Nonomuraea africana: one gene and its partner. The main gene of each other region encodes a partner of the protein of the gene in region 2 in a complex. Links are inferred from orthologs where the notes say so. Each region holds a gene or a part of one and is shown on either strand. Other genes may lie near its edges.

Region 1 (6,077 bases), 2.8 Mb from region 2 along the record:
TTGGCGCCGAGCTTGCCCTTGTTGGGCGTGCCGTCCAGGTCGATCATGATCTGGTCGATGATCCGCTGCTCGTCGGCGTCGATGCCGAGGATCTCGTCGGCGATCTCGTCGGTGACGCCCAGCACGGCCTTCTCGACGCCCTTGCCGCCGTAGCGCTCGTCGCCGTCGCGGAGCTCCACGGCCTCGAACGCGCCGGTGGAGGCGCCGCTGGGGACCGCTGCGCGGCCTGTGCTGTTGTCGTCGAGGAGGACCTCGACCTCGACAGTCGGGTTGCCCCGGGAGTCGAGGATCTCGCGGGCGGAAACGGCCTCGATGGAAGCCACGTCAGGCGCTCCTAGAGTCGAAGGGCGGTTTGCCATACGAGCCTATCGACCCCGACCAGCTGGTACGCCATCGAGGCTCCACATCCTCATCCCCTTGCCGTCGACGCCCGCCACCACGACCTTCCCGCCGTCGACCTCGCCCACGGCCAGGGCCGCGACCTTGCCCGACGCGAGCGGGGCCGCGAGTCTCTCGCAGGTGTCCAGCCGCCAGAGGCCGAGCCCGGGCCCCGCGCCGACCAGCACCTCCCCCGCGACCTTGACGTCGGCGAGCTCCTCGGAGACCGTGCAGGTCGGCTTGCCGTCCTCGAAGTCGACGACGTCCACGCCCCCGGTCCGCACCTGGACGGCCAGCACGCGCCAGTCGGCCGCCGTCACCTCGCTGGCGGACTAGCGGGACTCCCAGGCCTCCACCCGCGCCCGGTAGGCCATCGCGGCGCCGCGCAGCTCGGCCTCGGGGTCGAGCCCGGCCTCCTGCGCCCGCCGTACCAGGTCGAACAGCTCCCTGGCCACGCCCTGGCCGACCGCGTGCGCCAGGCCCTCGGGGGCGCCCGCGCTCTCGGCCCTGCGGATGAGCTGGGCGGCCAGCGACAGCGCGGGCTGGCCCATCGGCACGCCGTCGAACAGCTCCTTGCCGGCCCGCTCGTGGGCCTTGATGGCCTCCCAGTTGGTGTTGACCTCGTCGGCGGTCTCGGCGCTCACGTCGCCGAACACGTGCGGGTGCCTGCGGATCAGCTTGCCGACGATCACGTCGGCCACGTCGTCGATGTCGAAGTCGTCGGCCACCCTGGCGTGGAAGGCCACCTGGAGCAGCACGTCGCCGAGCTCCTCACGCAGCCCGTAGCCCTGCTCGACCGCGTGCTGGACCTCGTAGGCCTCCTCGATCAGGTACGGCACCAGCGAGGCGTGGGTCTGCTTGCGGTCCCACGGGCACTCGGTCCTGAGCCGGTCCATCACCGCGACCAGGTCGAGCACGCGCGCGCCAGGCAGGTCGTAGGAGCCGGGGACGACCTCGATCACCGGAGGGTCGTCGAGCGCGAGGGCGGCGTGGCCGACCGCGCGCATGAAGCCTTCGTCCTCGCCGGCCAGCCAGACCACGGTGTCGTCGACGGCCTGCCGTACCAGGGCGGCGTGGTCGGGGGTGACCACCTCGACCTCGATGCCCGCCTCCGCCAGATAGGGCAGCTGCGGGTGGTCCGCCGAACCGGTCAGCACCCTGCCGGACGACAGCGCCTGCCACGCCTGGTGGCTGAGCACGCCAGGGGCGACTCTCGGCGAGGTGGTGACGACGACGAGCGGCATCTCAGCCCTGGGTGGAAGAGGCCGGCTTGCCGAAGCGGCCCGCGTCGACGAAGCCCTTCTGCGGGTCGAAGGTCCCGTAGCGCGGGCTGTAGGTCACCTTGATCGCGGAGGCCTCCTCGATCAGCTTCTGCTGGCCGCGCTGCCTGGCGGCCTCGTCGGTGCCGCCGCCGTACTGCTGCATCATCTTGTTGATGGCGATCGAGGTGCCGAGCCACTCGCGGGTGTAGGCCGGCGGCACGCCCTGGGCCAGGGTCTGCTTCTCGAGCGCGGCGAGACCGCCCTGCGAGGCGATGAGCTGGTCGATCTCACCGTCGGTGACCTTGGTGCCCGCCTTGGTGGCCAGCTGCCTGAACTGCGCCACGTTGACCATCTGCAGCAGCGCGTACTGCGTGACGGGCAGCCCCAGCTGCGACTGCGGGATCTGGGCCTTGGCCAGCGCGCTCTCGAGCTGCTTGACGTTCGTGCTCAGATCGCTGGCCGAGATGCGCTCGTTACCGACGACGGCCGCGGATCCGGCCTGGACGGGCGACGAACAGGCGGTCACCGCAACTCCAAGCGCGGCGACGGCGACGGCCACTCGAATCGACTTCACCCTTGCATCCCTTCGCGACGAAACGTCGGCTTACTTTACCCTCGCCGGTTCCAGGAACATGACCTCGACCAGGTCCGAACACCATTTCAGCAGTTCGAGGTCGCGCAGCGGCACCCCACCGAGCGGCTTGGTCTTCGGCACAGGCACCAACAGCGTCTGCGCCGCCGCCTTGTACAGCGCCTTCTTGTACAGACGATCGAGCCTGACCTGCTGCGACTCCTTCAGCTCCACGGGGCCGAACTTGATGTTCTGCCCCATGAGCGTCACGTCGGTCAGCCCCGCCTGGCGGGCCTTGAGCCGGAAGCGCGCGACCTCCAGCAGGTTCTCCACCTCGACGGGCGGCCTGCCGTACCTGTCGGTGAGTTCCGCGCGCACCTCGTCGATGTTGACGTCGGCGGTGATGGCCGCGATCCGCTTGTACGCCTCGAGGCGCAGCCGCTCGGAGGTGACGTAGTCGTGCGGGATGTGCGCGTTGATGGGCAGCTCGACCTTGACGTCGGGGTGCTCCTCCTGGACCTGCTCGCCCGACAGCTTGGCCTTCTGCTCCTGCACGGCCTCCGACATGAGCCTGACGTACAGGTCGAAGCCGACGCCCGCGATGAAGCCCGACTGCTCGGCGCCGAGCACGTTGCCCGCGCCGCGGATCTCCAGGTCCTTCATCGCGACGTACATGCCCGCGCCCATCTCGGTGTGCTGGGCGATGGTGGCCAGGCGCTCGTGCGCGGTCTCGGTGAGCGGCTTCTCCGGCGGGTAGAGGAAGTAGGCGTAGCCGCGTTCGCGGCCGCGCCCGACCCTGCCGCGCAGCTGGTGCAGCTGGGACAGGCCGTAGTTGTCGGCCCTGTCCACGATCAGCGTGTTGGCGTTGGGCACGTCGAGGCCCGACTCGACGATCGTGGTGCAGACGAGCACGTCGTACTCGCGCTCCCAGAAGCCGACCATGATCTTCTCGAGCTGGTGCTCGTTCATCTGGCCGTGCGCGACCGCGACGCGCGCCTCGGGCACCAGCTCCTTGAGCCGCGAGGCGACCCTGTTGATCGAGGCGACCCTGTTGTGGACGAAGAAGATCTGCCCGTCGCGCATCAGCTCGCGCCTGATCGCCGCCGTCAGCTGCTTCTCGTCGTACGGCCCGACGAAGGTCAGGATCGGGTGCCGCTCCTCCGGCGGGGTGAGGATCGTGGACATCTCGCGGATGCCGGTCAGCCCCATCTCCAGCGTGCGCGGGATCGGCGTGGCCGACATCGCCAGCACGTCGACCTGGGTGCGCAGGTGCTTCATGGCCTCCTTGTGCTCGACGCCGAACCGCTGCTCCTCGTCGATGATGATCAGGCCGAGGTCCTTGAACCTGACCTCGGGGCTGAGCAGCCGGTGCGTGCCGATCACCAGGTCGATCTCGCCCGCCCTCAGCCCTTCCAGCGTCGCCTTGACCTCGCCGTCGGTCTGGAAGCGGGAGACGGGCCGCACGTTGACCGGGAAGCTGGAGAAGCGCTCGCTGAAGGTCGACAGGTGCTGCTGCACCAGCAGCGTCGTCGGCACCAGCACCGCGACCTGCTTGCCGTCCTGCACGGCCTTGAACGCCGCGCGCACCGCGATCTCGGTCTTGCCGTAGCCGACGTCGCCGCAGACGAGCCTGTCCATCGGCACGCCGCGCTCCATGTCACGCTTGACCTCGTCGATGGCCTCGAGCTGGTCGCCGGTCTCGGCGTAGGGGAAGGCGTCCTCCATCTCCCGCTGCCACGGGGAGTCGGGCGCGAACGCGTGCCCGGGACTCGCCATCCGCGCGCTGTAGAGGCGGATCAGCTCGCCCGCGATCTCCTTGACCGCCTTCTTCGCCCTCGACTTGGCCTTCGCCCAGTCGGCGCCGCCCATCCTGTTGAGAGTGGGCGCCTCGCCCCCGACGTAGCGGGTCACCTCGTCGAGCTGGTCGGTCGGCACGTAGAGGCGGTCACCCTTGGCGTACTCGATGACGAGGTACTCGCGGGTGGCGCCCTGCACGGTGCGCTGGACCATCTCGACGTAGCGGCCCACGCCGTGCTGCTCGTGCACGACGTGGTCGCCGACCCTGAGCTGGAGCGGGTCGACCATGTTGCGCCGCCTGCTCGGCAGGCGGCGCATGTCCTTGGTGCTGGCCTTCTGCCCCACCAGGTCGAGATGCGTGAGGACGGCGAGCTCGGGCGTGACGAAGCCGTGCTCGATCAGCCCGGTGGTGACGTGCACGACCTTGGGCTCGGGCGCCCTGTCCAGGTACTTCGACAGCCGAGCGGGCACGTCCACGCCCTTGAGCAGCTCGACCATCCGCTCGGCCGGGCCCATGCCCTCGCTGAGCAGCACGACGGACTTGTCCTCGCCCAGCCAGCCCTTGATGTCGGCCAGGGCCTTCTGCGTGTCGCCCCGGTAGGCCTCGCTGTCCTGCGCATCGAGCTCGACGCCCTCGCCGAAGGGCGCCATGGTCCACCACGGCAGGCCGAGCGAGTCGGCCTGCTCGCGGACCTCCTCCAGCGTGCGGAAGGCGGCCGCGTCGAGGTCGATCGGGGCCTCGCCGCCCGCCGCCGCGTTGATCCACGACGCCTCGAGGAACTCCTGGCTCGTCCTGACCAGCTCCTCCGACCTGCCCCTGATGCGCTCGGGATCGCACACGAACACCGTGGCGTTCCTCGGCAGGTGGTCGATCAGCAGGTCCATCTCACCGGCCAGCACCGGGGCGAACGCCTCCATGCCCTCGACCGGCATGCCCTCGGCCAGCTGGTCGAGCACCTCCGCCAGCGAGGGATGCTCGCGCGCCAGCTCGGCCGCCTTCTCCCGCACGTCGGCGGTGAGCAGCAGCTCGCGGCAGGGAGGGGCGAACAGGCCGTCGCCTGCCACCTCGAGCGAGCGCTGGTCGGCCACCTTGAACCAGCGGATCTCCTCGACCGTGTCGCCCCAGAACTCGAGGCGCAGTGGGTGCTCCTCGGTCGGGGGGAAGACGTCGAGCAGGCCGCCGCGCACGGCCACCTCGCCGCGCTTCTCCACCATGTCGACCCTGGCGTAGCCGTTCTGGATCAGCTGGGCGACCACGTCGTCCAGGTCGGCGTCGTCCCCCGCGCGCAGCCTGATCGGTTCGAGGTCGCCGAGGCCCTTGACGATCGGCTGCAGCAGCGCGCGGATCGGCGCGACGATCACCGACAGCGGTCCGGCCGTGGGGTCGTCCGCGACCGGGTGCGCCAGCCTGCGCAGGACGGCCAGCCGCTGTCCCACGGTGTCGCTGCGCGGCGACAGCCGCTCGTGCGGCAGCGTCTCCCACGCCGGAAAGACCGCCACGGTGGCGGGGTCGACGAGGCTGGTGAGCGCCGAGGCCAGGTCCTCCGCCTCACGACCGGTGGCGGTGACGGCCAGTACCGTGCGGCGCTCGCGCTCGGCCAGCGCCGCGACGCCGAACGGGCGCAGCGCGGCGGGCGCGACCAACGAGACGTCGCCGCCCTGCTTCAGGACGGCGGTCAGCTTCGGGTCGGCGGCAACAAGGTCAAGCAGTCCGGAAAGACTCATCAGATACGCCCTCAGCCCCACGGCGGCAACACGACTACCCCCGGCCGAGTGAGGTCGCGGGGGTCTGCCCGTCCAGACTACTTCCACCGCTGGAGGCGCACGCCGGGTGTCCTCGCGGGCCGGCCGCTCCGCAGGAAATACCTAACGAGCCGGGTTGATGTGATTACTCTGGGTGACATGGCTGACGTGCGGTCGGTCGCTCTCAGAGGCGACCTTTTCGAGCAGCGAATTCGCGAGCAGTGGACCGAGCAACTGGGGCGCAGGCTCGACCTGCTCGTCGCAGGGTGCGCTCACGACCCACCGCCCTTCCTCGACCGGATCGACGCCAAGGCCACGGGTGTCGA
Region 2 (6,622 bases):
CGCTGAAACACTTGAACTGGCCTGCCGTCGGCTGGGTCACGACGACCTTCTGCTCCTTGAAGATCGTCCCGCCTCCGACCGGCACGTCGGCCGTCGTGGTGAGTCCTGCCGTACTCGCTTCGCCGCCGGTGGCGGAGGTGGAGGCGGAGGGCGCCGCTGAGCCGGCCTGTGCCTGTGGGGCCGCGCTGGTCGTCGCCTCGCCGTCACCGCCACACGCCGCCAGCACCACGGCCAGGCCGCCCGCTCCCACACCCGCGATAACCGTCCTGCGGTTCTTAAGATCGTCTCGCATGCGAACCAACCAACCGCAGACAACTGAGAAATTTGTGAAAGAACGCGGCCTACGCCAGCGAAATCTTCTCGCCGTCAATCGTGATCTTCTTCTCCGCCAGCCCCTTGGTCGCCGGCCCGTTGGCCACGGAGCCGTCGGCGATGTTGTACTTGCTGCCGTGGCAGGGACAGTTGATGGTCCCGCCCTCGACGCTGTCCACCGGGCAGCCCTGGTGGGTGCAGATGGCCGTGAAGCACTTGAACTCGCCCGCTGACGGCTGCGTCACCACGACCTTCTGCTCGGCGAAGACCTTGCCGCCGCCCTCGGGGATCTCGGCCGTGCTGGCCAGTTCCTCCCCCGCGGGCTTCTCGTCCTGCTTCGACTGCGCGGATTCCGGAGCCGAGGAAGCGGGGGCCGCGGGCTCGGCCACGGTGTCGGCCGGCTGTCCGTATCCGGCGCAGGCGGTGAGCAGCGCGCCCAGGCTCACACCCCCGGCTCCCAGCACCACCGCGCGACGTGTCGCCTCTGCCATGATGATCACCCTCCAGGATCGCTGTCTCTTCTCAGGTACGGCCGCGCGTGCGCGCCGGTTCAGCCTTCCCCGAGCCGATCCTCGAAACCAGGTAGTTTTACCCGTTCACAGGATGACGATTCCGTCGCCCTCGACCTTGAGCGGGAACTCCGCCAGCGGCGCCTGGGCGGGGCCCTTGAGGCACTTGCCGCTGTCGAGGGCGAACTCGCTGCCGTGGCACGGGCAGGTCAGCACGCCGTCCTCGGGACGCGACACCGAGCAGCCCTTGTGCGGGCACCTGGCGGTGAACGCCTTGAAGACGCCCGAGGTGGGCTGGGTGACCACGATCTTCCACTCGTTGATCACCTTGCCGCCGCCCACGGGGACGTCGGCCTTCTTGGCGATGACCTTGCCCTTGATGCCGGGTGGCACGACCGCCGCGGCGGTGCCGTCCCCGCCTGCGCACCCGGCCAGCGCCACCCCGCACACGGCCACGCCCGCCGCTCCGAGCACCTCGCGCCGGCCCGGTGTGGGCATGCCACTACCCCGCTCCTCGCCTGCCATGTCGCCCCTCCGCGATCCCCCGACGCCCATGTCAGGCCGGGCCTTTACCTGCTATTCAGCATATTGAGGGCCCCCCGTGGTCCCGAATCCGGCCCCCGGGGGGTGGGCGGGGCGTCAGACAGAGAGGATCTTCCGCAGGAACCGGCCGGTGTGGCTCTCGTCCACGAGCGCCACCTCTTCGGGCGTGCCGGACGCCACCAGGGTGCCGCCGCGGGAACCGCCCTCGGGACCCATGTCGATGACCCAGTCGGCGGTCTTGATCACGTCGAGGTTGTGCTCGATCACGATCACCGTGTTGCCGCCGTCGACCAGTCGTCCGAGGACGCCGAGCAGCCGCCGGATGTCCTCGAAGTGCAGGCCGGTGGTCGGCTCGTCGAGCACGTAGATCGTCCGGCCCGTCTGGCGGCGCTGCAGCTCGGAGGCGAGCTTCACGCGCTGCGCCTCACCACCGGACAGCGTGGTCGCCGGCTGGCCGAGGCGCACGTAGCCCAGGCCGACGTCGTTGAGGGTCTGCAGGTGCCGCTTGATCGCCGGGATGGCGTCGAAGAACGACAGCGCCTCCTCGATCGGCATGTCGAGGACCTCGGAGATGGTCTTGCCCTTGTAGTGGACCTCGAGCGTCTCCCTGTTGTAGCGGGCGCCGTGGCAGACCTCGCAGGGGACGTAGACGTCGGGCAGGAAGTTCATCTCGATCTTGATGGTGCCGTCGCCGGCGCACGCCTCGCAGCGCCCGCCCTTGACGTTGAAGCTGAAGCGCCCCGGCTGGTAGCCGCGCACCTTCGCCTCGGTGGTCGCCGCAAACAGCTTGCGCACGTGGTCGAAGACCCCGGTGTAGGTCGCCGGGTTGGAGCGGGGGGTGCGGCCGATCGGCGACTGGTCGACGTGGACGACCTTGTCGACCTGGTCCATGCCGTTCACCCGCGAATGGCGGCCCGGCACCGTGCGGGCGCCGTTGAGCTCCTTGGCCAGCGCGTTGTAGAGGATGTCATTGACCAGCGTCGACTTGCCCGACCCTGACACTCCGGTGACCGCGGTGAACACGCCGAGGGGGAAGTCGATGTCGACGCCCTTCAGGTTGTGCTCGCGCGCGCCCTTCACCGTGATCTGCCGCTTCTTGTCGCGCTTGCGGCGCTTGGCGGGGATCGCGATGGACCTGCGGCCCGACAGGTAGGCGCCGGTCAGCGACTCCTCACTGGCGAGCAGGTCCTGGACGGTGCCCGAGACGACGACCTGGCCGCCGTGCTCGCCCGCGCCGGGGCCGATGTCGACCACCCAGTCGGCTGCGGCGATGGTGTCCTCGTCGTGCTCGACGACGATCAGCGTGTTACCCATGTCACGCAACCTGATCAGGGTGTCGAGCAGGCGCATGTTGTCGCGCTGGTGCAGGCCGATGGACGGCTCGTCGAGGACGTAGAGCACGCCGACGAGGCCCGAGCCGATCTGCGTGGCCAGGCGGATGCGCTGCGCCTCGCCACCGGCCAGGGTGCCCGCCGCGCGGTCCATCGTGAGGTAGTCGAGGCCGACGTCGAGCAGGAAGCCCATACGGGCGTTGATCTCCTTGACCACTCGCTCGGCGATGTGCATGTCGCGGTCGGACAGCTTCAGCGCGGCGAGGAACTTGGCGCACTCGCCGATCGACATGCCCGAGACGTCGGCGATCGACTTGTCGGCGACGGTCACGGCCAGCGAGACCGGCTTGAGCCGCTTGCCCTCGCAGGTCGGGCACGGGATCTCGCGCATGTAGCCCTCGAAGCGCTCACGCGTGGAGTCGCTCTCGGCCTCGGCGTGCCTGCGCTGCACCCACGGGATCACGCCCTCGTAGGTCGTGTAGTAGGAGCGCTGCCTGCCGTAGCGGTTGCTGTAGCGGACGTGGACCTGCTCGTCGTGCCCGTAGAGCAGGGACTTCTGCGCCTTCTTCGACAGCTTCTCCCACGGGGTGTCGAGGTTGAAGCCCATGGTCAGGCCGAGCGCCTCGACCAGGCGGACGAAGTACTCGCTGGTGTGGCCGCCGGCCCACGGGTTGAGCGCGCCGTCGCCGAGCGTCTTCTCCGGATCGGGCACGACGAGGTCGGGGTCGACCTCCATCTTCGTGCCGAGGCCGGTGCACTCGGGGCAGGCGCCGAAGGGCGAGTTGAAGGAGAACGAGCGCGGCTCGAGCTCCTCGAACGACAGGTCGTCGTACGGGCAGTAGAGATGCTCGGAGTAGAAGCGCTCACGGCCGGGGTCGTCGTCGGGCAGGTCGACGAATTCGAGCGTGATCGTGCCGCCGGACAGCGTCAGCGCGGTCTCGACCGAGTCGGTGAGCCGCCTGCGCGACGACTCCTTCACCGACAGCCGGTCGACGATGACCTCGATGTCGTGCTTCTCGTACTTCTTCAGCGTCGGCGGCTCCTCGAGGCGGATCACCGTGCCGTCGACCCTCGCCCTGGCGAAGCCCTTGGTCTGCAGCTCGCGGAACAGCTCGGCGTACTCGCCCTTGCGGCCCCTGACGACGGGGGCGAGCACCTGGAAGCGGGTGCCCTCGTCGAGCTCCATCACCCTGTCGACGATCTGCTGCGGGGTCTGCCTGGCGATCGGGCGCCCGCAGGCGGGACAGTGCGGCTTGCCGATGCGCGCCCACAGCAGCCGCAGGTAGTCGTAGACCTCGGTGATGGTGCCGACCGTGGAGCGGGGGTTGCGGCTGGTCGACTTCTGGTCGATGGAGACCGCGGGAGACAGCCCCTCGATGAAGTCGACGTCGGGCTTGTCCATCTGGCCCAGGAACTGCCGGGCGTAGGACGACAGGGACTCGACGTAGCGACGCTGGCCCTCGGCGAAGATCGTGTCGAAAGCCAGACTCGACTTGCCCGAGCCCGATAGCCCGGTGAAGACGATCAGGGAGTCTCGCGGAAGGTCGAGCGAGACGTCCTTGAGGTTGTGTTCACGTGCGCCACGCACGATCAAACGGTCTGCCACGGTGATCCCGACGTCGAAGGTGTTGATAGGTCCACGGGGGATGGTAGAGGGAGGCTCCGACAATTTCGGGGGTCCGCTGGCGCCCCGTCGAAAACTTCCCTCACCAGAGTACGGCTTTCTCCCGAGCCGGTACCGGTCCTTGCAGGTTCAACCACGTGAACTGCGGCATTATGCCCGCATGACCGTTCTGCCCTCTCTGCGCGCCGAACTCGCCGCCGCCACGGAGCGGCTCCTGTCCACCGCCGCCGAGCTGGATGACGCCGGCGTGACCGCGCCCTCGCTGCTGCCCGGCTGGACCAGGGGCCATGTGCTGACCCATCTCGCCCGCAACGCCGACGGCCTGGTCAATCTGCTCACCTGGGCCAGGACGGGGATCGAGACGCCGCAGTACCCGGACCCCGCCGCGCGGGCGGCCGGGATCGAGGCGGGCGCCGCCAGGAAGGCCGCCGAGCAGCGCGCCGACCTGGAGGAGAGCGCCGCCCGGCTGGCCGCGACGATCGAGGAGCTGCCCGCGCAGGCCTGGTCGGCGATGGTCTCCGCGCTCAGGCCGCCCCCGCACCCCGCCTGGTACGTGCTGGTACGGCGGCTGCGGGAGCTGGAGCTCCACCATGTCGACCTCGGCGCCGGATACACGCCCGCCAACTGGCCCGAGGCCTTCGTGCTGAGAGAGCTGCACGACTGCCTGGCCTGCTGGCCGTACGGCAGCGGCACGGTCAGCGCGATCCTGCTGGAGCGGCCCGCACGCGAGTGGCACGGACTGGGCGAGGGGCCCGTGGTGCGCGGCGGATCGCGCGAGGTGCTCGCCTGGCTGACCGGACGGTCAGCAGGGGAGGGGATTAGGGTGGTGTCCGAGGGGCCGCGCGCCACGGGCGAGCAGCTGCCGTCGCCACCACCGTGGCTGACCATGCCCGCCCCCGCGAACCTCCCGACGGCGCCTCCCGACATCTACCCAGAGGAGAGCCCATGACCTACACAGGCGATGTCCAGGTCGGCGGCCCTGCCGACGTGCGGGAGCTCGACAAGCTCACCATCACCAAGCTCGCCGTGGGCCCGTTCGACAACAATGCCTACCTGCTGCGCTGCACCGGCACCGGTGAAGGGGTGCTCATCGACGCCGCGGCCGAGCCCGACAGGCTGCTCGCGCTGATCAACGACCAGCCGCCGGCCGCGGTCATCACCACCCACCAGCACGGCGACCACTGGCAGGGGCTCGAGCAGGTGGTCAAGGTCACGGGAGCCGCCACGATCGCGCACCCGCTGGACGCTCCCGGGCTGCCGCTCACGCCCGACCGGCTGGTGGAGCACGGCGACCGGATCTCGGTCGGCGTGGTCACGCTCGAGGTCATCCACCTGCGCGGCCACACCCCCGGCTCGATCGCGCTGCTCTACGACGGCGGCGGCAGCGAGCAGCACCTGTTCACCGGCGACTCGCTGTTCCCCGGCGGGGTGGGCAACACCTGGAAGGACCCCGATCGGTTCACCCAGCTCTACGACGACGTGGTGGAGCGGGTCTTCGACCGGCTGCCCGACGAGACGTGGGTGTATCCGGGCCATGGAAAGGACACGACTCTCGGCGCGGAGCGGCCGTCGCTGCCCGAGTGGCGGGCCCGAGGCTGGTAGCCAGGCTGGTAGCCGGCCCTCTCGTACAGCAGGCACGATCCGCCCGGTCCACGGGCGCCGTTGCGGCGGCGCGCCCGAGGAGCGTCCCCTGGACGGAGCGGTGCCGGTGACGGCGGAGGCGCGTTGGGGGCCTGCCGTACGGGATGAATGACAAAAGGCTCGCGCACGCTTCCACGGGAAGCGGCGCGAGCCCCTTGTCCTGTCGTCAGTCGACGCCCGCGGATTCCTTGCGCTCCTTGCGCTGCTCGCGCTTGAAGAACAGCACCCGCAGCGGGATCGCCGCGACCAGCGCGATCTGCATCGTGGCGCCGACCTGGATGAGCGTGTCGCCACCCTGCGGCCACGCGGCCCACGCCGTGAGGCACGCCACGTTGATCATGATCCAGGCGAGCACGACGGCCGCCAGCTGCCCCTTGGGCTTGGGGTACTCGATGCGGCTCACCATCAGCCACGCGACCCCGAGCACCGCGGCCAGGGAGAACCAGTTGGGCTGGAACAGCAGCACGATCGAGACGACCGTCATCGCGCCCATCGGGATGGGCAGGCCCATGAAGTCGCCACTCTTGGTCTTGACGCAGGCGAAGCGGGCCAGTCGCACGCAGCCGGCGATGAGCACCGAGGCCGCGGCCACGATCACCGCCGTCAGCGGCAGCTTGCCGGTGAAACCGCCCCAGATCACGACCATGAACGCCGGCGCGAAG

What was found. The genes of interacting proteins can lie anywhere in the genome.
Region 1: the proteins of uvrA (region 2) and mfd are in contact, whole or in part, in a crystal structure (PDB 4DFC), measured with the Escherichia coli proteins. The link is inferred for Nonomuraea africana from one-to-one orthologs.

What each region holds. Positions count from the first base shown.
Region 1 is NZ_JADBEF010000001.1:6,546,835-6,552,911, forward strand. The notes cover bases 2,045-6,077. They hold mfd (transcription-repair coupling factor), read right to left. Parts: upstream 5,734-6,077; coding sequence 2,245-5,733; downstream 2,045-2,244. Other genes in these bases: H4W81_RS31000 (SurA N-terminal domain-containing protein), read right to left, coding at 2,045-2,214; H4W81_RS31010 (class I SAM-dependent methyltransferase), read left to right, coding at 5,911-6,077. In the rest of the region: eno (phosphopyruvate hydratase), read right to left, coding at 1-323; H4W81_RS30990 (hypothetical protein), read right to left, coding at 366-698; H4W81_RS30995 (nucleoside triphosphate pyrophosphohydrolase), read right to left, coding at 711-1,622; more of H4W81_RS31000, read right to left, coding at 1,624-2,044. UniProt on the Escherichia coli protein: Couples transcription and DNA repair by recognizing RNA polymerase (RNAP) stalled at DNA lesions. Mediates ATP-dependent release of RNAP and its truncated transcript from the DNA, and recruitment of nucleotide excision repair machinery to the damaged site.
Region 2 is NZ_JADBEF010000001.1:3,764,369-3,770,990, forward strand. Bases 1,261-4,610 are described here. They hold uvrA (excinuclease ABC subunit UvrA), read right to left. Parts: upstream 4,302-4,610; coding sequence 1,461-4,301; downstream 1,261-1,460. Other genes in these bases: H4W81_RS17830 (Rieske (2Fe-2S) protein), read right to left, coding at 1,261-1,319; H4W81_RS17840 (maleylpyruvate isomerase family mycothiol-dependent enzyme), read left to right, coding at 4,480-4,610. In the rest of the region: H4W81_RS17820 (Rieske (2Fe-2S) protein), read right to left, coding at 1-292; H4W81_RS17825 (Rieske (2Fe-2S) protein), read right to left, coding at 342-803; more of H4W81_RS17830, read right to left, coding at 909-1,260; more of H4W81_RS17840, read left to right, coding at 4,611-5,268; H4W81_RS17845 (MBL fold metallo-hydrolase), read left to right, coding at 5,265-5,921; pssA (CDP-diacylglycerol--serine O-phosphatidyltransferase), read right to left, coding at 6,127-6,622. UniProt on the Escherichia coli protein: The UvrABC repair system catalyzes the recognition and processing of DNA lesions. UvrA is an ATPase and a DNA-binding protein. A damage recognition complex composed of 2 UvrA and 2 UvrB subunits scans DNA for abnormalities.